One region of the Marinomonas algae genome, then DNA from elsewhere that is predicted to be linked to it. Evidence: predicted binding sites of a transcription regulator. Region 1 holds the regulator's gene; each other region holds the start of a gene.
What was found. Region 1 encodes sigma-54, which starts transcription at its own class of promoters, with help from an activator protein. Its sites were predicted from a motif close to TGGCACNNNNNTTGCTNT; they were not measured.

Region 1 (5,906 bases):
GCGTTTCGTTTGGGTTGATGCTGGAGAAGATTCTACTGTTGAGTTGTCGATAGGAGCAAAGGGTAAGGATATTGGCGAATTAGCTGGGAAGTTTTCTAATGAGAGTTATCTCTCATCCAAGGCTTACCAGCTTGATGTTGACCTCAATTGGAAAGGGCATCCGTTTTACTTTGACCGGAGTTCTGTGTCGGGCGGTATTAGTTTTTCTGCCGACGACGGCAACTTTCACAAGGTTGATGAGTTACCCTCCTTTTTAAAGGCGCTTGGTATTTTCAATATTGGTGCTTTGAGCCGAAGGTTAGTGTTGGACTTCTCTGATATTTACGAACCTGGGTTAACCTATGATGATTTCAATGGAGTGTTGTCTTTAAATAAAGGGATTTTGACGACAACGAAGCCAATCAAGATTGTCGCACCTTCTGCAGAGTTGGTTGTAGAAGGGAAGGCGGACATTGTAAATGAAACATTAGATGAGAAATTGACGGCAACTTTTCCGTTAACAGGCACTTTACCTCTCGCTGGCTTATTGCTTTCCACGCCTCAAATTGCCGGTTTGCTCTTTATTACGGATAAATTGATTGGTGATCAATTGTCTAAGGTGACCAGTGTTCAATACAAAGTAGAAGGTTCGTTTAATGATCCGGTTATTACGCCCATTAAGTATCGACCTTTGGAGAAAAAGTAACTAAGTTTTACTTTTGGAGGCTCTTTGTCTCACATAAAAAAAGCTCTAGCTATTTGCATAGTTAGAGCTTTTTTTATGACTTATTTTTTTAGGTGTTACTTAAGGCCTAAGCGTTTTTCTTCTGCTTCACGTAAAAAACGAAACAGCTTTTTACGGTTGGTTGTGTTGCTTCCTTGTGACACTTCTTTCTGAGATAGGCGAATAAGCTGTCTAAGTAGTTGTATGTCTTCCATGTTTGGATTTTCGTCTAGATATTGAGACAGAACCTCTTTACTGTTTTCACCGACTAAAGCGTCTCTTTTGGCTTCTAATTGATGAAAAAGCTTATTGTATGCGGCTGAGGTGGAGTCAAATAAAGCCACTCGTTGAGCAATCGCTTCATGATCTTCCGTACGCATGATTTTGCCTATGTACTGTAAATGTCTTCGTGATGCTTCGTGGTGTTTGATTCTTTCTGCTTCTGCAATGGCATCGCGTAATGTGTCAGACATTTCAACTTTCTTAAGTTGGTTTTTGCTTAACTTAAGTAGCTTTTTACCAAGATCTTGCAAAGCTTCCATTTCTCGCTTGATCTGGGTTTTGCTTTTAGGAATGTCGTCTTCATTTTCAAATTGATCAAAGTCTGTCATGGGAACCTATATTAAAAAGATGGTAGCAAGGCCAAGGAAGGAAAGAAATCCAACAACATCGGTTACTGTTGTAAGGATTACGCTTCCGGCAAGAGCTGGGTCTATACCGACTTTCTTCAATAAAATCGGTAAAAGTGTGCCTGTCGTTGCGGCAAATAAAAGATTAATGATGATCGCGCCCGCAATGATATAGGCAATCTTCATATTGTCAAACCAAAGTGCGGTGAGAGCGGCAATAATTGTTGCCCATAAAAGCCCATTAATAAGGCCAACAATGAGCTCTCTGTTTAACAACCAGCGAGTGTTGGTGGTGCCTATTTGGTCGAGCGCGATGCCGCGTATTACCAATGTGAGAACTTGAGAGCCTGCGATACCGCCCATACTGGCGACGATAGGCATGAGAATGGCGAGAGCAACAACTTGGTCTAGTGTATCCTGAAATAACCCAATGACATAAGAGGCAATAAACGCCGTCACCAAATTGACTCCTAGCCATACAGCGCGGCGCCTTGTTGTTTTCATAATAGGGGCGAATGTATCTTCGTCGTCATCAAGACCAGCCATGCTTAGCATTGAGTGTTCTGCTTCGTCTCGAATGACATCAACCACGTCATCGATCGTGATTCGCCCTAGAAGCTTTTTGCTTTTTCCATCAATAACAGGGGCAGAAACAAGGTCCATTTTTTCAAATAATTGCGCTACTTCGCTGGCAGGTGTTTCAGCTTCAATGACGGTGTATTCTGTTTCCATGATATCCCGAACGATATCGCTGGTGTCTGACACTAATAATTTTGTGAGAGGAAGTGTGCCTAATAAGCGGTCAGATCGGCTAACAACCAGCAGGTTGTCTGTCATATCAGGGAGAATGTCGTGTCTTCTTAGGTAGCGAAATACAATATCAATCGTTATGTTTGGACGTATTGTTATTGTGTCTGTATTCATTAAGCCACCGGCAGAATCTTCCGAGTAGCTTAAGAGAGCTTCAACACGCATTCTGTCTTGCGTTGTCATGGACGCAAGAACTTCTTTTACAACGGTTTCAGGTAGGTGTTGTAATAAATCGGCTAAGTCATCGCTTTCGAAATTTTCCGAGAGCTCTATCAGTCGCTCGGTATCCATGTTTTTCATGAATTGAGCGCCGATATCTTCACTTAGGTATTGTAGTACTTCGCCTTGGTTTTCTGAGTTAATTAGCTCCCATAAAAGCTTTCGCTCTTTAGGCGGGGAGGATTCGAGTAATCGAGCAACGTCCTGCGCAGGTAGCGCACCGTTAAGTAAATAACGGATTTGCATGGTGGCACCGGATTCAAGAGATTCGGTGACTGTCTGCAGATGATTAGTTAGAGTTGCTTTCTCTGACATATAAAGTGTTACTCATCTTCACCAAAACGATTATTGATCAGTTCTATTATGGCTTTTAGAGCGTCTTCTTCGTCATCTCCATTGGTTTTAATATGAATTTCGGTGCCTTTTCCTGCAGCGAGCATCATCATTGCCATAATGCTTTTTCCGTCGACGTTACGACCTTCTTTTTCGATGGTAATATCACAGGAGAAGCGAGAAGTTGTTTCAACAAGCTTTCCTGCTGCTCTAGCATGCAAGCCAAGTTTGTTGATGATAGTAATAGACTCTTCTTGCATGCATGTTTCCTATATTAACGAATCAAATATATTGAATAGCTCTTCGTTTGTTTGAGCGGTTCTTAGTTTATCTAAAGATTGTGGCGATTGTGCTAATTCTGCAATTTGCGCCAATGTCGACAAATGAGAGTCGCACTCGTGAGGTGGAACGATGAGGGCGAAGATCAAATCTACTGCTCTTTTGTCAATAGCATCAAAGTCAATCGGATTTTGTAATGACATTACAACGATTGCCGTATGATTAGCAGACTCCAAACGGCAATGAGGAATGGCTATACCATTTCCTATACCAGTACTACCAAGTTTTTCTCGGCCTAATAAAGCGTCATAAACCGCTTCGTTATCGCAATGCAGTTTGTTAGATGCGACTTCCGCTAAGTTCTCAAGAACGCGTTTTTTGCTGACAATCTCTTGTTTTGCAAAGACAAGTTCTGCTTTCAATAATGATTTTAATGGCATGGTAAAATAGTGTCCGTTTAGATCAATCGCTTGCGTTCATTGGATGGCGGTATGTTCATCGCCTCGCGGTATTTTGCGACAGTACGACGGGCAACTTGTATGCCTTGGTCTGCCAAAATAGTCGCTAGTTTATTATCGCTTAAAGGTTTTTTCGCTGGCTCATCTGTTACTAGCTTTTTAATCATGGCTCGTATCGCTGTAGAAGAGCATTCTCCGCCAGATGCTGTATTGACATGGCTAGAGAAGAAATATTTAAGTTCAAAAATACCTTTTGGTGTGTGTATGTATTTTTGAGTTGTCACCCTAGATATTGTTGATTCGTGCATGCCGACTTCTTCTGCTACATCGTGAAGTACCATGGGTTTCATGGCTTCTTCACCTAATTCAAAAAAGTCAATTTGACGGCTTACAATACAGCTGGCAACTTTCAGAAGGGTTTCATTTCGGCTTTGTAGACTTTTCATGAACCACTTGGCTTCTTGTAATGATGTCTTAATATAGCTCGCGTCCTCGGGTGTTGAGGCGGTGCTAGCCATAGCAGAATAAGTTTCGTTTATTTTGACTGGCGGCAAAGCGTCGTTGTTTAGCTCTACTTGCCAACTGCCATTGCGCTTTTTGACAGAAACATCTGGAATGACATAGTCCGTATCGTCTGCATCAATAACAGAGCCTGGACGAGGATTAAGTTGCTGTATTAGGCTAACAACTTCTTTGAGAGCTTCGTCTTTGAGCTTTGTTTTTCTGCTTAATTGCGCAAAGTCACGACTACCGAGAAGTGGCAAATAATTGTCAATCAAGTTGTGCGTGCTTTTGTATAAAGGATGGTTTTGAAACGCTTCTAACTGAACTAAGAGGCAGTCTCGTAGATCGGTAGAGCAAACACCAATAGGATCAAAACGCTGCAGTCTATGTTGGACGGCCATGACCTCTTCTATATCAAGCTCTTCTAGTTCGATAGAAAGAGACTCGCAGATATCGTCTGGTGTAATACTTAGGTAACCATCTGGCTGTACGCATTCAATGATTGCGTATGCAATCTCAATGTCTCTATCAGACATGTGAGTTAAATTTAATTGCCAGATTAAGTGGTCTTGTATGCTTTCTGCTGGCGCATTACGGCTTTCGAAGTCGCCGTCACCTTCATAGCTATTGTTGTCGCTGATCGCGGCAGAGCTTTGATAGGTGTCATCCCAGTTGCTGTCTATTGAGAGCTCTTCAGGAATGCTTTCTGTCCATTCTGATTCAACACGAGCTTCTTCACTTGTATTGACATCAGGTGTTTCTGGTGTGCTTTTGGATTCGATGCTGGCTGGTGCTTCTACTTGCCCTTGTTCGTCATCGTCAAGTTCAAGAAGAGGGTTTGACTCAAGAAATTCATGAATTTCTTGTTTAAGATCCAGCGTAGAAAGCTGCAACAAACGTATCGCTTGCTGTAGCTGAGGTGTCATGGTCAGCTGTTGACCGAGTTTTAACTGTAAAGACTGCTTCATGGAGCAACTCTTTTTATTTGAGTGAATTGGAACGAGTTATGCATACTACTCCCTTTCTGCAGTAATGATAAGGGGTTACAGGCGGAAGTCGTCACCTAAATAGACTTTTTTTACCTGTTCATTGTTAATAACTGTACTGGCATCACCAGAAGCAATGATATATCCGTTACCCACAATATAAGCTTTATCGCAGATGTCTAAGGTTTCTCTGACATTGTGATCTGTGATTAGAACGCCAATGCCGCTTTCTTGTAAGTGTTTAATAATAAGTTTGATATCGCCAACAGAAATAGGGTCAACACCAGCGAAGGGTTCGTCTAAGAGAACGAACTTTGGATTCATTGCTAGTGCTCGTGCAATTTCTACACGGCGTCTCTCGCCACCAGATAAGGCCATGCCTAAGTTCTTTCTGATATGGGTAATATGAAATTCTTCTAATAAATCTTCAAGCCTGGATTTTTTCTGGGCTTTTGTGAGTTCTTTGCGTGTTTCTAAAATCGCTAAAATATTGTCTTCAACAGACATTTTTCTAAAAATGGAGGCTTCTTGTGGTAAGTAGCCGATACCTTTTTGTGCTCTAGTGTGCATGGCGTTACTGGTGATGTCTTTACCATCGATAAATATGCCGCCTGCATCATTGGCAACCATTCCAACTATCATATAAAAGCATGTGGTTTTGCCTGCGCCGTTAGGGCCAAGCAAACCAACGGCTTGCCCTGACTCAACTGAGATGGAAACATCTTTTACTACTTGTCGTTTTTTGTAGCTCTTTGCTAGGTTTTTAGCTTCTAGAAGGGCCATTTAATTTGTTTCCTCAACTAATGGAGGTTGAAACGTCATTGATACTCTGCCTGTGCCTTTTTTTTCTGCACTAAAGGCTCCATCACTAATAGTGTAAAGGATGTAGTCGGCGGATATAAAGTTGTTTAGCTTGCTTAACTGTCCATTGCCTATAATTTCTAGTTTGGATTCAGTGATAGAGTAATGGATTTTATTGCCTTTG
Region 2 (5,906 bases), on a different contig from region 1:
GATTAGTGTTTGTTGGGTCATTATTAAACACTACTTCAACTTTCACTCTTCTCAGTGCTAACCCTTGTAAAACAGGAGCATAAACCTGCTTACTAATCCACGCTACACAAATACGAACTGATTTACGGGAAGAACGAAGTAGTTTTATTATTTCCCGATCAATATCTTCAAAATATGCTTCAATATTCATAATTGAGAGTTTCACCTACATCGAAAAAATATAACGCCGCCAGCAGGGGCTGGAGCACGCAGTACGGAAGTCCCTCTGGCTGGCTTTGTTATGCATTTGAATCATGGTAGATATCAAATACGTAGACACGTAATTGAATTAGGCGACTATCATCGTCTTTGGACATAAATTCAAAGTGCCACTCTCCCTCACCAACATCTTTTACGTGTTTTTTAAAACGAGGATGAGACTTCAATATTTCTGGAGTTTTCTCCAGTAACTCGGTGAACTTCTTGTTATGCTTATTGAATATAATCACTGATGCTTTGCAATCGCGCCATGTAAGGTATCCAAGTAGCTGGTCTATGGCCTTGCTAAGCTCGGAAGCACCTCGCCAGACTTTACATTCAGCGATAAATGCCGCTCTATTGTCACTCTCAATTTTTATATCTGTTTTGCCTAACTTCCTAAAAGCTTCGCCAGAGGCTGCGCCTTTATAATGCCCATTCAAGTGCGCAAGAATGATATCCCGAAGTTCTTCTTCGTCGTGAACGGCATAAGTTTTTGGTGTAGCCTCAAAGGTGGCACCTTCATGCCGGATAACTGAGAGAATATGCTCATAATCCTCCACTGTTATACCAGGCTCTGCCGCATAGCCAGACTGAGGTGACGGAGGTAAAGGCTTCACTAATTTCTTTTTAATATCGATAGGTTTAAAACTAGGCGCAGAATTGTTCCTTTTCATTGAGATGTTAAGAAAGTCGGCAAGGCCATCATGCTTATTTAGTCTCTCTCTCCTAGCTTCTACGAGCCTTCTAACATTTACCTCAAGAGCTTGGTTATGCCCTTCAATCTGTGAGGACTGGCCATTGATATAGAATCTAACCCCATCAAGGACGTCGTCAATGTGTGCCTTTATTTGTTGTTGAGGGTCATCGGTTGGTTGCTGGATAACAATATCCAGATAGCCAACACCATCCCTATTGGGCGAGCGAATATCTCCATGTGGAATAGTCGGCCTCCACTGGTTTGGCTTTAGCTTCCACAGTGAAGGGTCACCCGTATATGGAATTGATATGGTAACTTTGATTCCTGGAATCATTATTGGGCCACTATCACCGAAAGAATTTCGGTTGCCATTATGGCTTACATCTACCCTGACTTCTTGCTGATCCATTTCTGCTCTATCTTCATAGAGTTCTAATGGGGTGACATATAAATCATTTACAATGTGGGCAACCAAATCATCGATTGGATTCGCTAAAAACTGGTCTTGATGGATAGCGTCAACTTTATCTTTGGCTGATTTGGCGTGATTATCTAAGGCTGCGCTTAAATCGCCATCCCAAAACAAAGTGTTTTCCCTGCCTCTTCTATACATCTACTTTTGTACTCCGTGTTTATGCATAGCATTTTAATAGTGCGCATGAGCGTTTACACATTTTAAAAACTCTCTAAATACCTCTATAACTAACTGAATTGTTAGTATTTTATAAAGCTATTCACAAAAAACAAAAATGGAAAAACGAGCGTGCGCGTTATTTTCAAAGGAATAAAAAGAAGGGATTTTACGAGGGTTAACCATCCGTTAGTCACTTTATTTTCATTCCGTTATGACATGAATGTAACGTGAGTTAAACGGATTTACCAGTATCAAACAGTAGGGTCAAAGCCCTTTTTGATGATGTCTTCTGTGGTTGTGAGGTTTTGTCGCTCAAAAAGGGGTTCGACCCTTGAGGTTTTGTCACACTAAAGTGTGACTTATGTCGGAAGGCGGAAATGCTAAATTGGAGCAAGCCAAACACCTAGAGCGAGGTCAAACGGTTTCCTAGAAGAGTAACGTCGAGCAGTGGTGTTTGGTTTGCTTCAGATGCTGAGGCTGAGCTTAGGTCAAAGAGAAATTCATCCCTTGGGACTATCACCTTAGTTAAGAGAAGCTTGCCAAGCTTTATCTGCTTGGGCTTGGTAAGTTTTCCAGTCGCCATTTAGCCATCTTTGGCGCCCGCGCTCTGCAAAAAACAAATGCAGCTCTTCTCCAAAAAATTCCCAAACCTGACCGCTAGTAGGAATTAAACCCTCGCCTAACGCCAGTGCATTGGCACAAAAACCATTGTAACGGGGAACGTATGTATCGGGGTTGGCGGCAAATTTATCCGCTGACGCTTGGCTTGCGAAATGCCACTCTGCGCCGTTCCATGTCACCACAAATTGATTAGAGCCTTTTGTCACTGGGCTACTGCCTTCAACACCTTCACGATAATAATCTAATACATCGTGCCCGCCGATGGCCGAGTTGCTCCAATATCCTGTACTCACAGGTTCATTCGCCATAGCAGAGCCAGATAGAATACATACTACAAAGAAAAACCATTGAGCTAACATTCTACTTTTCATCATTCTTTCTCTTATGTTTGCTGAGTTTTATTAAGAACGCTTATCTCTCTATAAAGTTCCTTTCGCTTTATTTAGGCAGAAAAAAGCCAAACAGGAGTTTGGCTTTTTGAGTTCATTTTAATACTTTTTTAAGCACCCTGTTTTGACTCACAGGCTTGTCTATTTTGATGCGATGAAAACCTATCGCACCAAAAAAGTGCAAATTAAGCTTTTTTCTTTTTCCCTAAGATGACCAACAAAACCCCACCTAATACACCTGCGGTTGCAATAATGAGATGCAAAGTCACGGCTTCACTGGCGAAAATAACGCCGCCAATCGTTGCGATAATTGGCACTAACAATTGCAAAACAGCCGCTAAAGAAGCACTAAGTGAAGGCAGTACAGCGTACCAAAGTGCGTAGCCAACACCTGACATTAAAGCCCCTGAAACAATAGCGAATAATATTCCTTCTGAACTGGCGGTTGTTAAGCTGTAGCCTTCCAAAAAACCAATACATATCAAAGCAATAATTAGGATAGGTACAGTGCGTATGAAGTTGGATGCAGTCGCGAATAATGGCAGTGAAGAAATCTTCCCGCGCCAAGTGTACAGCCCCCAAGCAATGCCTGCGAATGTCATTAAGATAAAGCCAACCAATGAAGGCGAAGACAAGGTTGGGAAGACCAAATACACAAAGCTCGCAAAGGCAACGAGTAAGCCGATCCACTCAAGGGATTTAAGCTTCTGCCCTGCCCAAACCGCCATCAGAATCAGTGTTAGTTGAACAGCACCAAAAAGTATCAGCGCGCCAATCCCTGTCTCTAATGTGACGTAAGCGTAAGAGAAGCCAATCGCATAAATAAACAGCGAAAACGCAGATAACCAACTACCCTCTAACCACACCTTTTTTAGAGAGGTGCTGTTTTGCTTCATGCTTTGCAAAACACAAAGCAATGCCAAGGTGATAGCACCGCTGACTAAGCGCAACATGGTGAAGTTTGCTGGGTCAATTAATCCGCCATCTAACGCTAATCGACAGAGTATGGAGTTGGCCGCGAAGGCTAATAAGGAGAGAGCAATTAAGACATATAACCGTAGTGAAGCTGTCATTTATTTGTTTAAAAGTTCAGTTAACCTGAACCAGTACCTTAGTTGGAGAAATTCGGCCAGTTTCAATCACTGGCACCAGTTTTGCAAGCCTAACAGTAACGCCGACCAGTTATTTTTGGTCGCCTAAATATGGAATCTACATGACGAGTCTTTTAGTATTTTCGGATTTAGATGGCACTTTACTTGACCATCACACATACAGTTTTGTTCCCGCACAAACGGCATTACAGTCGTTAAAAACCTTTTCTATTCCTTGTGTTATCAATACCAGCAAGACATTTCATGAATTACTTTCTTTGCGAGAAGCGTTGGATCACCAAGATCCTTTCATCGTAGAGAATGGCTCTGCTGTTTACATTCCTAAGCATTTATCCCTTTTTATCGATGAAGAATTAGAAGATTGCGGAGACTATTGGGTAAAAGCCTTTGGCCCTAAGCGCAGCACTCTGATTGAGCTAACCGACAGCCAAAAAGACAACTACACCTTCAAGCGTTTCAGCGATATTTCCTGCCAAGAGCTGATGACATTAACCGGCTTGAGTGAAGAAAACGCCACATTAGCCATGCAACGAGAGTTCACTGAACCTATGGTGTGGACAGATTCAAACGTGGCATTAAACCAGTTAAGAGAATACCTAGCGCCTTTTGGTGTGCAAATTCAAAAAGGCGGTCGTTTCTCCCACTTAATGGGCAAACACTGCGATAAAGCCAATGCCATGCTTTGGCTAACCGATTTATACGCCAGCCAAAGTGACGAGGAAATTACCACTATGGCGTTGGGCGACGGTGAAAATGACATTGGCATGTTAAGCGAAGCCGACATTCCGGTTGTTATACGTTCACCAGTGCATGCGCCACCAGAAGTCCCTAATCGTATCGACGCGTGGTTGACGGATGGTTATGGACCGGAAGGTTGGGCGCAAGCCATAGATTTAGTATTAAGCAAACAAGGCATTATTTAGCTTTCTTGTTTTCGGATTTACTCAAACAAAAATTATTATTTGTATTTTATTAGGAGATTTTCATGGGCGATTTTCATCAGAACGGCATCATTACGACACTCCATAACTTGGCGAACCGCCCGTTAGAGGAAATGGAGAAAGAGTTGTGCGAGTTTGCAAAAACACGTCCTATGTCTCTTATTTTGCCTTGCCTATATTCTGAATTAGAAACAGACGCAATGCCGAATATCATTAAGCATTTGCAACAGGTTCCTTACCTTTCTGAAATCATCATCGGCTTGGACAGAGCAACAGAAGAGCAATACCGCCATGCTCTAGAATTCTTTAGTGTGTTACCGCAAAACTACAAGGTACTTTGGAATGATGGCCCTCGATTAAGAGAAATCGACAGTGTCTTGAAAGGCGAGCACCTTTCCCCTTCTGATCCAGGTAAAGGCCGAAATGTTTGGTTTTGCATGGGCTACAACTTAGCGGCAGGTAAAGCAGAATCCATTGCCATGCACGACTGTGACATTGTGACTTATGACAGAGAGTTATTAGCACGATTAATCTACCCAGTGGCGAATCCAAACTTCAACTACGAGTTCAGTAAAGGTTTCTATGCTCGTGCTGCCAACGGCAAAATGAATGGTCGCGTGAGCCGTTTATTGGTTACCCCTTTGCTTCACTCCTTGAAAAAAGTATTCGGTCATCTAGACTATTTAGATTACCTAGACAGCTACAAATACCCACTTGCTGGCGAGTTTTCCTTCCGCCGCGATGTTATGACAGATTTACGTATTCCAAGTGATTGGGGTTTAGAGATTGGTGTTCTGAGCGAAATGTACCGCAACTATTCACCAAACCGTTTGTGTCAGGTGGATATTGCTGACATTTACGATCACAAACACCAAGACTTATCCGCAGATAATGACAATGGCGGTTTGTCTAAAATGTCGATCGATATCACTAAAGCCATTTTCAGAAAACTGGCAACCAACGGTACGATCTTCAATCAAGAGACTTTCCGTACGATTAAAGCGACTTACTACCGAGTTGCTTTGGACTTTATCGAAACCTATCGAAATGACGCCGAAATCAACGGCTTAAAACTTGATGTTCACAGTGAAGAACAAGCGGTTGAATTGTTCGCCAGCAATATAATGAAAGCGGGCAACCAGTATTTAGAAAACCCAATGGAAACGCCTTTTATCCCAAGCTGGAACCGCGTAGTCAGCGCATTCCCAGGTGTTATGTCTCAACTTGCTAAAGCGGTTGAACAAGACATGGCCGAATACGGTAAAAAATAAC
Region 3 (5,906 bases), on a different contig from region 1:
CAAGGACGCCTTGGAATGCTTCACAAAGTGCTTGAACTGGCTTGTGTTGAGACAAACGAATAGCGACGCTTTGGTGTTCCCCTCTGACCCAACTTGGAGTGATGCTTGTGTCTGGCACGACCCAAGAAGTAGGTGTTTCGTTAATACTAAGGAGTCGGTCGGCAACCTTGGGTTCTAAGGTATTTAACCAAGGTGTTAGCTGTTGTTCAGCTCCTGCAATAAGAATAAGCCCTTTGTATTCTGGTCGAGATTTAAGATCCAGAATTCGTCTTACAGCAGACTCATTGAAAGGGTCACAACCTAGCCCCCAAACCGCTTCGGTTGGGTAGGCGATAACGCCACCTTGTTTGAGAATAGTGGCAAGCTCAGAAGGCGAACGAACAAGATTCATAAAAGTTAATACTCAAAAAGAAATAGTAAAACGGGAATTGTAGCGGGATATGCTGAGTGGAGCTAGTGAGGCATTGGCTGACTGTGTTGGTCAGCCAATGTGAGCAGAAACTAGGTATGTATGTTTCAAGAGAGCCAAATTACATGGCGTCAATTTTTGCCTTAATTTCTTGAATTTTGTTCGTCATAACTCTCTCTAGGTGCTCAAGCTCTTTCACTAGATCTTCTTTCGTGGCTTTCTCTTCATGCTGTCTACCAACGATTTTTTCTAGTTCTTCCATTGCTCGTAGAACAGTTAAGGAAGGTTCTTGTACTTGGCGATAAGTTTGTTGACCACCGTCTGCAAGTACAGTTTTTGTAGAACGGCCAAATTTGAACTTTTTACTTTTTGGAAGCAAAGAGCCTTTTTCGCGACGGTAGTAAATTTTTAAAACGTCGTTTCCGCCTTCATAGCGAAGCGTGAATTTTTCAATATCCTGGATGCTTGTGATGCCCATGGATTGAAGTGTTGGATACATAACCATTTCCCTTCATTAATAATCAGTTAACAGACTTTATTAGTATGGGATTGCACGTATAAAAGCAAGTCAAAATGCGTAGAAAATTGAGATAGCACAGACAATGACGTATTAAGCCTGTCTATGCTATCTCATCTTTATGGGAGGTGATTAATCTTCGTCTTGCTCTGCGTGATCAATATTCAACTCTTTGATCTTTCTGGTAAGCGTATTTCGTCCCCAGCCCAATAGAAGGGAAGCATCACGACGACGACCACCAGTATGCGCCAAAGCGGTTTCTATCATGATACGTTCAAACTTAGGAACAGCTTGATCAAGAATGCCTTTTTGGCCTGTTGCTAGCGTGCTGTCTACCCAGTTCTTAAGCGCATCTTCCCAAGAAGCAAAAGGTTGTTCTTGAGGAACGGAAGTCAGCAACTCTGGTGGTAAATCTTCAACGAGCACTTCTCGGCCAGACGCCATCACAATTAACCAGCGACAGGTGTTCTCTAACTGACGAACATTCCCTGGCCAATCGAGCTGAGTAAGGTAGTTTTCCGTTTCTTTAGTGAGTATTTTCGGCTCAACAGATAACTCTTCTGCAGCACGGCTCAAGAAATGACGGGCAAGCTTAGGAATGTCTTCGCGGCGTTCAGCAAGCTTAGGCAAATGAATGCGAATTACGTTTAAGCGGTGGAATAAATCTTCACGGAACGAACCTTTTTGCACCAAGGTTTCTAAGTTTTGGTGAGTCGCCGCAATAATGCGTACATCTACTTTTACAGGTGTGTGGCCGCCAACGCGATAAAACTCCCCATCGGCCAAAACTCGTAACAAACGAGTTTGTGTTTCCGCTGGCATATCACCAATTTCATCTAGAAACAGGGTGCCGCCATTTGCTTGTTCAAAGCGACCGCGACGCTGTGTGTTTGCGCCAGTAAATGCGCCTTTTTCATGGCCAAATAATTCGGACTCGATTAAATCGTGCGGAATGGCTGCCATGTTCAAGGCGATGAAAGGATTCGCTGAACGAGGGCTGTGAGTGTGGAGTGCTTGAGCAACCAATTCTTTACCTGTACCAGATTCACCATTGATTAAGACGGTGATATTGGAATTGGCAAGTCGTCCAATAGCACGGAAGACCTCTTGCATAGCTGGTGCTTCACCAATGATCTCTTTGTCTACTTGAGGAACGGCTTCTTCCTCAGGCATATCATCCGTACTAGGGCGTGAATTTTTGTGGTGCAGCATAGCGCGTTTTACAAGGCTTACCGCTTCTTCCACATCAAATGGCTTTGGTAAATATTCAAATGCACCACCTTGATAAGATGCGACGGCACTTTCAAGGTCTGAGTGTGCTGTCATGATAATAACAGGCAGGTAAGGGTGGTCATTTTGCAGCTTATCAAGAAGCTCTAAACCGTCCATGCCAGGCATGCGAATGTCACTGATGATGGCGCTTGGCTGTTCTTTGTCTATCATGTTGACGAGGTTTTCAGCCGAGTCAAACAAACGACATTGGATGCCTTCTTGTTCTAGAGTCTTTTCCAATACCCAGCGAATAGAGCGATCATCGTCAACAATCCATACAGTTTCATCTTGTGTCATGTGTTTTTCTCCTGGCCTTGGACTGATGTCTCAATGGGAATTAATATATTGAATTCGGTGTGTTGTGGGTGGCTATTGCATTCGATGATGCCATGATGCTGATGAACAACCGATTGGGAGATGGATAAGCCCAGTCCGGTTCCGTCAGCTCTGCCACTAACCATGGGATAAAATAACGTTTTCATAATGGATTCAGGTATGCCTGGCCCATTGTCGATAATGCTGATTTTGCAAACTAGACGATGTCGTTTGGAGCCGATAGTGAATTGGCGCAAGGTACGAGTGACCATGCGAATCGTCTTTTGCTGGCTGTCTTGGTCTTCCATTAAAGCTTGCATGGCATTTCGAGTAATGTTCAACAGCGCTTGTATCAGCTGAGATTCGTCGCCGATTAAATCTGGAATACTTGGGTCATAATCTCGAATCAATTTGATTTTATTGTCCGTTTCAACGGAAATCAGTTGTCGAACACGCTCAAGCACTTTGTGAATATTTAATGGCTTGTTTTTAGGGATTTGTCTTGGACCTAGCAAACGATCAACAAGGTCTCGTAGACGATCAGATTCTTCAATAATGACTTGGGTGTAGTCATTTAAAGCTTCGTCAGTAAATGCACGGCTAATTAATTGTGCAGCACCACGAATTCCACCTAATGGGTTTTTAATTTCATGGGCAAGCCCACGAACTAATTCTTTGCTGCTTTCGTGGTTCGCAATAATTTCGTCTTCTTGGGAAATTCGCTTCATTCTATCGCGAGGGTAGAGTTCTATAATGAGGCTTTCTGTTGCGTTTGATGACCCCATAATTGGCGTCACAGTGTAATCGCAGAAAAGCTTTTTTGAATTTACTCGCTCAATTTCTGCTTCACGTTTCGTAAAGGCATGACCTGTCTCAATAGCAGAATATAAGGCACTGATACTGTTCTCGTTTTCACGAAAAGCAGAGCTTAAGTCGTTGCCATAAATTCGGCGACGGCTAACCGCGAGTAGCATTTCTGCAGCAGGATTTAAGTATTCTATCTCTAATTTATTATTCACTTGAATAATAGCGGTAGATAGATGATCGATTAATAAACTATACAAAACAAAGCCTCTTTATTGACCATTCACTATGTGCAAAAAGCGAACCAACATTGGGCACTTTGAAATGGCTTATATATATAAGGTATCTGTTTTAAACAAAAAATAATACGCACAATTGTGGTGCGTCATGTGGCGTGCATTTTTTAAGTGCAAAAAAAAGCCTCGATCTAAATCGAGGCTTTCGTGTTTACTGAGCAGTTTTAAAGATTAAACGCTGTAGTAAAGTTCGAACTCAAGAGGAGTTGTTGTCATTGCAACGCGTTGAGCTTCACCTGCTTTAAGGTCGATGTAAGCATCGATCATGTCGTCAGAGAATACACCGCCTTGAGTCAAGAACTCACGGTCTTCGCTTAGGCACTTAAGCGCTTCTTCTAGGCTGCCAGCAACTTGTGGGATAGCTGCTGCTTCTTCAGCTGGAAGATCGTACAAATCTTTGTCTGCTGCATCACCAGGGTGAATCTTGTTTTTGATACCGTCAAGGCCAGCCATCAACATAGCTGCGAAAGCTAGGTATGGGTTAGCGGTTGGATCAGGGAAACGAGCTTCGATACGCTTGCCTTTAGGGCTTGCAACGTAAGGAATACGGATAGAAGCAGAACGGTTACGAGCTGAGTAAGCTAGCATAACTGGTGCTTCGAAACCTGGAACAAGACGCTTGTAAGAGTTAGTTGAAGCGTTTGTGAATGCGTTCAACGCTTTAGCGTGCTTGATGATACCACCGATGTAGTAAAGAGCTGTTTCAGATAGACCAGCGTATTGGTCACCAGCAAATTGGTTAACGCCATCTTTCCAGAAAGATTGGTGAACGTGCATACCAGAACCGTTATCGCCAACGATTGGTTTTGGCATGAATGTCGCTGTTTTGCCGTAAGCGTGAGCAACATTGTGTACACAGTACTTAAGGATTTGAACTTCGTCTGCTTTTTTAACTAGTGTGTTAAATTTAGCGCCGATTTCGTTTTGACCAGCAGTTGCTACTTCATGGTGATGAACTTCGATTTCCAAGCCCATAGATTCCATTGCGCCACACATTGCAGCACGAAGGTCATGGTGAGAGTCAACTGGTGGTACTGGGAAGTAACCGCCTTTAACAGTTGGACGGTGGCCCATGTTGCCGCCTTCAAATTTCTTGTTTGAAGCCCAAGCCGCTTCTTCTGCGTTGATTTCAACACAAGAACCTGACATGTCAGTTTTCCACTTAACATCGTCAAATACGAAGAATTCTGGCTCAGGACCGAAGAATGCAGTGTCGCCAAGGCCTGTAGATTTAAGGAATTCTTCTGCACGTAAAGCAACAGAACGAGGGTCGCGATCGTAACCTTGCATAGTAGAAGGTTCGATGATGTTACAACGAACAATAACAGTCGCTTCTTCAGTGAAAGGATCGATAATAGCAGTATCGTCCTGAGGCATCATGATCATGTCGGATTCGTTGATGCCTTTCCAGCCAGCGATGGATGAACCATCAAACATCTGACCAGTCTCAAAAAACTCTTCGTCTACCGTAATAGCTGGAATAGATACGTGTTGCTCTTTACCTTTAAAATCGGTAAAGCGAAGGTCAACCCACTTCGCGTCATGCTCAGCAATCAAGGCAAGGGTCTTGTTTGACATAGTTGTTCTCCAGTCGTAGTTAAAGCGAAATTACTTTCTATTTAAAAGTGCTTCAATATAAAGCGCCATTTGCAGAATAGAAAGCACAACTTGTGCCAGAAATTTGTGCGATCGAATAATTCTATCTATAACAATAATTTAGACCCAATAAATATTATTTTCGCTTGGTTAGTGAACATAAATAGCGCTCCAAATATAACTTTTGCACTTTTATGGTTCGCTTTTTTGTGATTTTGTTTTGTTTTGGTGCAAATTTATTGTTTTCGTATCGATTGTCTTTTCTTTATACTGTGCGCCTTTCTAACCTCCGGTATATATCGCAACTCCTATGAAATTTATTGTTAAATTCTTTGCAGAAATCACGATCAAAAGTCGCCCTGTAAGAAAGTCCTTCATCAAGCAACTCAGACATAATGTTAAGTTGGTTCTAAAAAAATACGATGCTGATGTTACCGTTGCCGGTAATTGGGATTTTATTGAAATATTTTCCGAGTGCGATGATTTACGTGAAGAATTTACAGAAGCTTTATCTAACATAGCCGGTATTGCTCATTTCCAGTTTGTACGTGAATTTCCACTTGTTGATTTAGACGGCATTGTTGATGAAGCGCTTGTGTCTTATGGCGATGTTCTTAAAGATGCTGTTTTTGCGGTACGCGTAAAGCGTGTTGGTAAACATCACGATTTCACCTCGGTTGAAGCTGAACGCCATATT
Region 4 (5,906 bases), on a different contig from region 1:
TTCTGTTAGTTGGTGTTTACCCATTAGGGACAGTTGAATATCTTTTGAGCCTTTAAATGGCCCCTCTATCACGTCGACATTGATAATGGTGGCCGCACCTTGGTAATCGCAGCTGTTGATCTTTGCCTTGTGACCAACTTCTTGAACTTCTATGTGCTCAGGTCTGACGCCGATGATATGTTCATGACCTGTCATCAGGTTCATTGGTGGATGACCAATAAAACTGGCAACAAAGGTAGATTCAGGTGCTTGATAAAAGCTTTCTGGAGAGCCCTGTTGCTCTACTTTGCCTTGGTTAAGTAAGATGATTTTGTCTGCCATACTCATAGCTTCAATCTGGTCATGGGTGACGTACACCACAGTCAAACCTAACGACTTTTGCAGGTGACGTAATTCGTTACGCATTTCATTGCGCAGCTTTGTGTCTAGGTTTGAAAGGGGTTCATCCATCAGACAAAGAGGGGCTTGAGAAGCAATACTTCTTGCCAGCGCCACCCGTTGGCATTGCCCACCAGAGAGCTGGCTAGGTTTTTTGTTAAGGTGTTCTTCTAAGCTCACTAATTCAATGGCGTGTTTTAGTCGCTTAATTTGTTCTTGCTTGTCCACACGGCGTGCTTTCAAGCCAAATAAGATGTTTTCCTTAACGGAGAGGTGTGGAAAAAGCGCGTACGACTGAAACACCATAGACAACTCACGCTTTCCTGGTGGAAGGTGAGTGATGTCTTTATTCCCAAGGTGAATTTGACCCATTGTGGGCGATTCAAGACCCGCAATCATGTTCAAGGTAGTTGACTTTCCACAACCGCTTGGGCCAAGCAAAGACAGAAATTCGCCTTGCTCTATGGTGAAATTGATATCGTCCACGACACAGTGATGAGCATATTCCTTGCTTAAACTAGTGATACTTAAAAAACTCATAATGCCCTCAGAGGTTCATCGTTTGATAACTCAACTTTCACACCTAATTGTTGGCAAAGTTGATTTAATTCATTGGATATTTGATCGGTGAAGAAGATGTCGATGCATTTCAAATGACTGCTTTTTACCGGCGCGCTGCGCTCGAATTTATGATGGTCTGCCACTAACAATCGTTGTTCACAATTTTCTAAAATGGCTTGGGACAGGTGGGATTCTTCTGGAGAGAAGTCGAGTAAATCGCCAGAGTTGGAAATACCGCCCACGCCACAAATACCAAAATTGACCTGAAACTTCCGAAAGTAATGTGTGGCATCTTCTCCTACCACGTCCTGATCCGTGGCACGAATGCGGCCACCAACCATGTGTGTTTCGATGTTGGGGTTCTCACATAAGGCAATGGCCGCATTTAGATTATTGGTAATCACCGTGAGTCCAGGATGATGGATAAGATGGCGAGCAATTTGTTCTGGCGTGGTGCCTATGCCCAAAAATATGCTGCAACCTTCCGGCAGATATTCAACCAGCTTTCTGGCGATCTCTTTCTTTTCTTCCAAGTGAATAATTTGTCGATTAGAAAAAGACAAATTATTGCTTTGTACAGGTAAGCAAATGCCGCCGTGGATCCGTTTTACTAAAGCCAGCTCACTAAGTATATGCAGGTCTTTACGGATCGTTTGAACAGACACGTCAAAGTGTTCAGTGAGCTCTGCACTGGAAATTTTTCCACCATGACGTTTAAGTAAACTAAGAATCTCTTCTTGTCTTTCTGATATTTCTTCTATCATACGAAACCTTAAAGTGCGCTAAATCTTGTTGTTCGAAATAGTATTGGTTTCGTATGAAGGTTTGTTTACAGTTTCGTTGCATTTCTAATTAATGTTGGAATTTCTGTGTCGGATGAATATCTGGACTAAATCGGCTGCTGTTATTGTTAATGAACGTATGAGGGAGAGGAGGGCGAGTTTGCTGGGGGTCGCGATGTATTGGTGGGGAAAAATACGTCTAAGAAGTGGCTAACTTGTGCTAATAAAAAAAGGGCTTTATTGAATGAGATAAAGCCCTTTTAATGATTAATTGTCCTGACCACTGTGAGTGATAAAAGACAAAAGCTTGATTGGCACCTTTAAAAGTACTTCAGGTCCGTGAGGGATGCCTGAGTCGAATGATAAAGAGTCGCCCTGTTCCAGGTGATAAAGTTTATTACCGTGACGGTACATAATTTCACCTTCTAATATGTAGATAAATTCCTGACCAGGGTGTGAAAAGGTCGGGAAGATTTCACTGGCATCATCCATTGTGATTAAAAAAGGTTCGACCAGTTGAGTTTCGCCTCTTGTGTAATTCAGCAAGTGATATGTATGGCCTTTTTCTGTTCCTCTTCGAACCACCTCCATTCCTTGACCAGACTTTGTGTGCTGTGCATCGCCTTCAGGGCGGTCATAGTCTGCAAAGAGCTGTGAAATAGACAGACCGATCGCATCACAGAGTCGACCTAACGTGTCTAAGCTGGTGGACACTTGCGCATTTTCTATTTTACTCACCATTCCTTGGCTCAACTTCGCAATTCTTGCGACGTCTGCAATCTTTAAATCTTGTGCCATGCGTTTACGCTTTACCTGCATCGCAATGTAATCTTCCAGTCGTAAGCGCGGTGACCCAGTACGCTCATGACTTATTTCGCCCTTTTTGAGGGCTTGTATGTGCCTAGATGGTGCATCTTTTTTCATTTGAAGGGGCCTTATCATTTCCTTTGTCTAATTATAGCAGATTTACTTTTTCCGAATCCCTTGAATTTAGTGACTTAATTCCTATCAGGAAAAATAAATTCCTTTCAGTTAATTTATTGGCAAGCGTTTTGCTTTCTTTAAGAGAATAATACTTTCCCTACGAGAAATACATTAGGTAAGTAGAAATTACTTAACTTTCGTAATTCTTATAGGTTGTGGAACTTACTTAGGAGACATGCAATGCAAGCCAATGAAGTAGAAAACTTTTTGAAAGACAATCAGATTAAATACGTTTTAGCCCAGTTTGTGGACATCCACGGTGTTGCGAAGACGAAATCTGTTCCGGCAAAAAATATTTTTGATGTGGTGAATACAGGTGCTGGTTTCGCTGGTTTCGCTGTATCGGGCCTTGCTATGGAGCCACATGGCCCAGACTTTTTAGCACGAGGCGACCTTTCTACTTTAAGCATTGTTCCTTGGCAGCCAGGTTACGCTCGTATGGCGTGTGACGGCTACGTAAACGGTGAGCAACATCCATATTGCTCTCGTGTTGTATTGAAAAAACAACTGAAGCGTTTAGACGAAAAAGGTTGGACGCTGAACACAGGCTTAGAGCCTGAGTTCTATCTGTTTAAAAAAGGTGAGCGTGGTGAATTATTGCCAGTAGACAGCTCGGATACCTTGGCGAAGCCATGTTATGACTATAAAGGCTTGTCTCGCTCTCGTACTTTCCTTGAGCGCCTTGTGGAATCGCTTCAAGCGGTTGATTTTGATGTTTACCAAATTGACCACGAAGATGCTAACGGCCAATTTGAAATCAATTACACCTACGGCGATGCATTGGAATCAGCTGACCGCTTTACTTTTGTACGTATGGCCGCTGGTGAAATTGCGAACGACATGGGAATGATTTGTTCCTTCATGCCAAAACCTGCTGCAGATAAAACAGGTAATGGTATGCACTTCCATTTATCCATCACCGATGAATCTGGTAAGAATTTATTCAACGATGACAGCGATAAGCATGGAATGGGCTTGTCGAAAATGGCTTATCACTTTACCGCTGGTATTCTGGCACACGCTAAGGCGATTTGTGCGTTTGCCGCTCCAACCGTTAACTCTTACAAGCGTCTTGTCGTAGGCGGCAACAGCTCTGGTGCAACATGGGCGCCTGCTTACGAATGTTACGGCGATAACAACCGTTCTGCTTTGGTTCGTGTTCCTTATGGTCGTTTGGAGTTCCGCCTCCCTGATTCTGGTTGTAACCCATATTTAGTACACGCAGCTCTTATTGCCGCTGGTATGGATGGCATTGAGCGTGAACTGGATCCAGGCGAGCCAATGAACATCAACTTATACGACCTTTCCCTAGAAGAAATCATTGCGAAAAACATTTCTATTCTGCCTCAGAACTTGGGCGATGCCTTGGATGAGCTAGAAAAAGACACAGTGTTTGTTGAAGCAATGGGCAGCGACATTGTTGCCGAGTTCTTAAATGTGAAGCGTGCAGAGTGGGGTGAATACCAGCGCCATGTTTCTGATTGGGAAGTGGCGAAATACGCAGAGTTTTTCTAATCATCATCTTTTTACAGCAATTAAATTGAATAGAGGTTTCGCCCATGTGTGGAATAGTAGGTCTTTATCTTAAAAATGATAAATATGAGAACAAATTAGGTGAGCTGTTTGAGCCTATGCTGATTGCCATGACGGATCGTGGCCCAGACAGTGCTGGCTTTGCTATTTACGGTGATGATGTTACCGGTGATTGGGTGAAGTTTACGTTAAGACACCCAAAGGAAGATTACGATTGGGCAGGTCTAACTGAGTCCTTAACTGGCGCTTTAGGTTGCGCTATTGAATGGATGCAAAACGCCAATGTTGCTGTGCTTAAACTGGAAGCAAGCGAAGCGAGCGTAAGAGAGTGGCTAGGCGCCAATGCATCAGACGTGTTGATTTTAAGTGCGGGTCAATCCATTGAGATCTTAAAAGAAGTAGGTTTGCCAGAAAACATTACTTCTAAGTTCAGCTTAAGTCGTATGAAAGGAAGCCACATTATTGGTCACACTCGTATGGCGACTGAATCCGCTGTAACGATGGAAGGCAGTCACCCGTTCTCAACTGGTTCTGATCTTTGCCTTGTTCACAACGGTTCGCTATCGAACCACAACCGTTTGCGTGATCGCCTAAAGCGTGAAGGCATTACCTTTGAAACAGAGAACGATTCTGAAGTGGCAGCGGGCTATTTAACGTGGCGTTTGAACAATGGCGACTCTTTGCAGACAGCTTTGGAAAATGCGTTAAAAGACCTAGATGGCTTCTTCACTTTCACCATTGGTACAAAAGACGGCTTTGCCGTAATGCGCGATCCTATTGCCTGTAAACCAGCGGTTTTGGCTGAAACGGAAGACTATGTTGCCATGGCATCAGAGTATCAAGCTTTAGCCTCTTTACCTGGTATTGAGAACGCGACTGTCTGGGAACCAGAGCCAGCGACATTTTACATCTGGGAACGCAAGTAATAGGAGAGCAAAGAATGAAAGAATTTGATTTGGCTACAACCTCGGTTCGTGAACTTAACCAAGCTCTCCATGAGCAAGCGTCAACATTGACAGAAAAGGATTGGACGGTGACTAACCCAAAGGGCAGTCACAACCTTGCGGTGGGTTTGGATGCACCGGTGAATGTGGCGATTCAAGGTCATGCTGGTTATTTTTGTGCTGGTATGAACAAGTCAGCCAATGTCACGGTGCATGGTAACGCAGGTCAAGGCGTTGCAGAAAACATGATGTCTGGCGTGGTTCGAGTGAAAGGCGATGCGTCGCAAGCGGCGGGCGCTACTGCTCAAGGCGGTTTGTTAGTGATTGAAGGTAATGCTGGTGCACGCTGTGGTATTTCAATGAAAGGCGTGGACATTGTTGTAAAAGGAAGTGTCGGTCACATGAGCTGTTTCATGGGACAGTCAGGCTCTTTAGTTGTGTGCGGTGACGCGGGTGAAGCGTTAGGTGACTCATTGTATGAAGTGCATATTTATGTGAAAGGTACGGTGAAATCTCTAGGCGCTGATTGTATTGAAAAAGAAATGCGCCCAGAGCACGTTGAAGAGTTAAGCGGATTGCTTGCTAAAGCCGGTGTGGAAGAAAACGTTGCTTCTTTCAAACGCTATGGATCAGCGCGTCAGCTTTACACATTTAAAGTGGATAACGCATCAGCATACTAAGTTTACGAGGTTAGAATCATGAGTAATGACAGCAAAAGAAATGA

Region 2: the regulator sigma-54 is predicted to act here: its motif matches at 3,725-3,742, upstream of ACMUMQ_RS04735 (HAD-IIB family hydrolase).
Region 3: the regulator sigma-54 is predicted to act here: its motif matches at 3,607-3,624, upstream of glnL (nitrogen regulation protein NR(II)).
Region 4: the regulator sigma-54 is predicted to act here: its motif matches at 2,763-2,780, upstream of glnT (type III glutamate--ammonia ligase).

Annotation. Positions count from the first base shown of each region.
Region 1 covers NZ_JBLIXK010000006.1:173,936-179,841, reverse strand. The annotation lists gene ACMUMQ_RS10635 (YhdP family protein) at 1-685, shown strand, start outside; gene yjgA (ribosome biogenesis factor YjgA) at 781-1,314, opposite strand; gene mgtE (magnesium transporter) at 1,321-2,676, opposite strand; gene ACMUMQ_RS10620 (HPr family phosphocarrier protein) at 2,685-2,954, opposite strand; gene ptsN (PTS IIA-like nitrogen regulatory protein PtsN) at 2,964-3,413, opposite strand; gene ACMUMQ_RS10610 (RNA polymerase factor sigma-54) at 3,431-4,903, opposite strand; gene lptB (LPS export ABC transporter ATP-binding protein) at 4,979-5,704, opposite strand; gene lptA (lipopolysaccharide transport periplasmic protein LptA) at 5,705-5,906, opposite strand, start outside.
Region 2 covers NZ_JBLIXK010000002.1:81,863-87,768, forward strand. The annotation lists gene ACMUMQ_RS04715 (phospholipase D-like domain-containing protein) at 1-190, opposite strand, end outside; gene ACMUMQ_RS04720 (hypothetical protein) at 279-1,523, opposite strand; gene ACMUMQ_RS04725 (YHS domain-containing (seleno)protein) at 2,093-2,566, opposite strand; gene ACMUMQ_RS04730 (DMT family transporter) at 2,767-3,654, opposite strand; gene ACMUMQ_RS04735 (HAD-IIB family hydrolase) at 3,795-4,616, shown strand; gene ACMUMQ_RS04740 (glycosyltransferase family protein) at 4,679-5,905, shown strand.
Region 3 covers NZ_JBLIXK010000003.1:93,838-99,743, forward strand. The annotation lists gene tsaC (L-threonylcarbamoyladenylate synthase type 1 TsaC) at 1-391, opposite strand, end outside; gene ACMUMQ_RS06660 (DUF3461 family protein) at 531-908, opposite strand; gene ntrC (nitrogen regulation protein NR(I)) at 1,059-2,495, opposite strand; gene glnL (nitrogen regulation protein NR(II)) at 2,492-3,577, opposite strand; gene glnA (glutamate--ammonia ligase) at 3,785-5,191, opposite strand; gene thiI (tRNA uracil 4-sulfurtransferase ThiI) at 5,520-5,906, shown strand, end outside.
Region 4 covers NZ_JBLIXK010000007.1:18,104-24,009, forward strand. The annotation lists gene ACMUMQ_RS10770 (ABC transporter ATP-binding protein) at 1-918, opposite strand, end outside; gene ACMUMQ_RS10775 (DeoR/GlpR family DNA-binding transcription regulator) at 915-1,703, opposite strand; gene ACMUMQ_RS10780 (helix-turn-helix domain-containing protein) at 1,989-2,645, opposite strand; gene glnT (type III glutamate--ammonia ligase) at 2,886-4,220, shown strand; gene ACMUMQ_RS10790 (class II glutamine amidotransferase) at 4,265-5,164, shown strand; gene ACMUMQ_RS10795 (GltB/FmdC/FwdC-like GXGXG domain-containing protein) at 5,179-5,862, shown strand; gene ACMUMQ_RS10800 (FMN-binding glutamate synthase family protein) at 5,881-5,906, shown strand, end outside.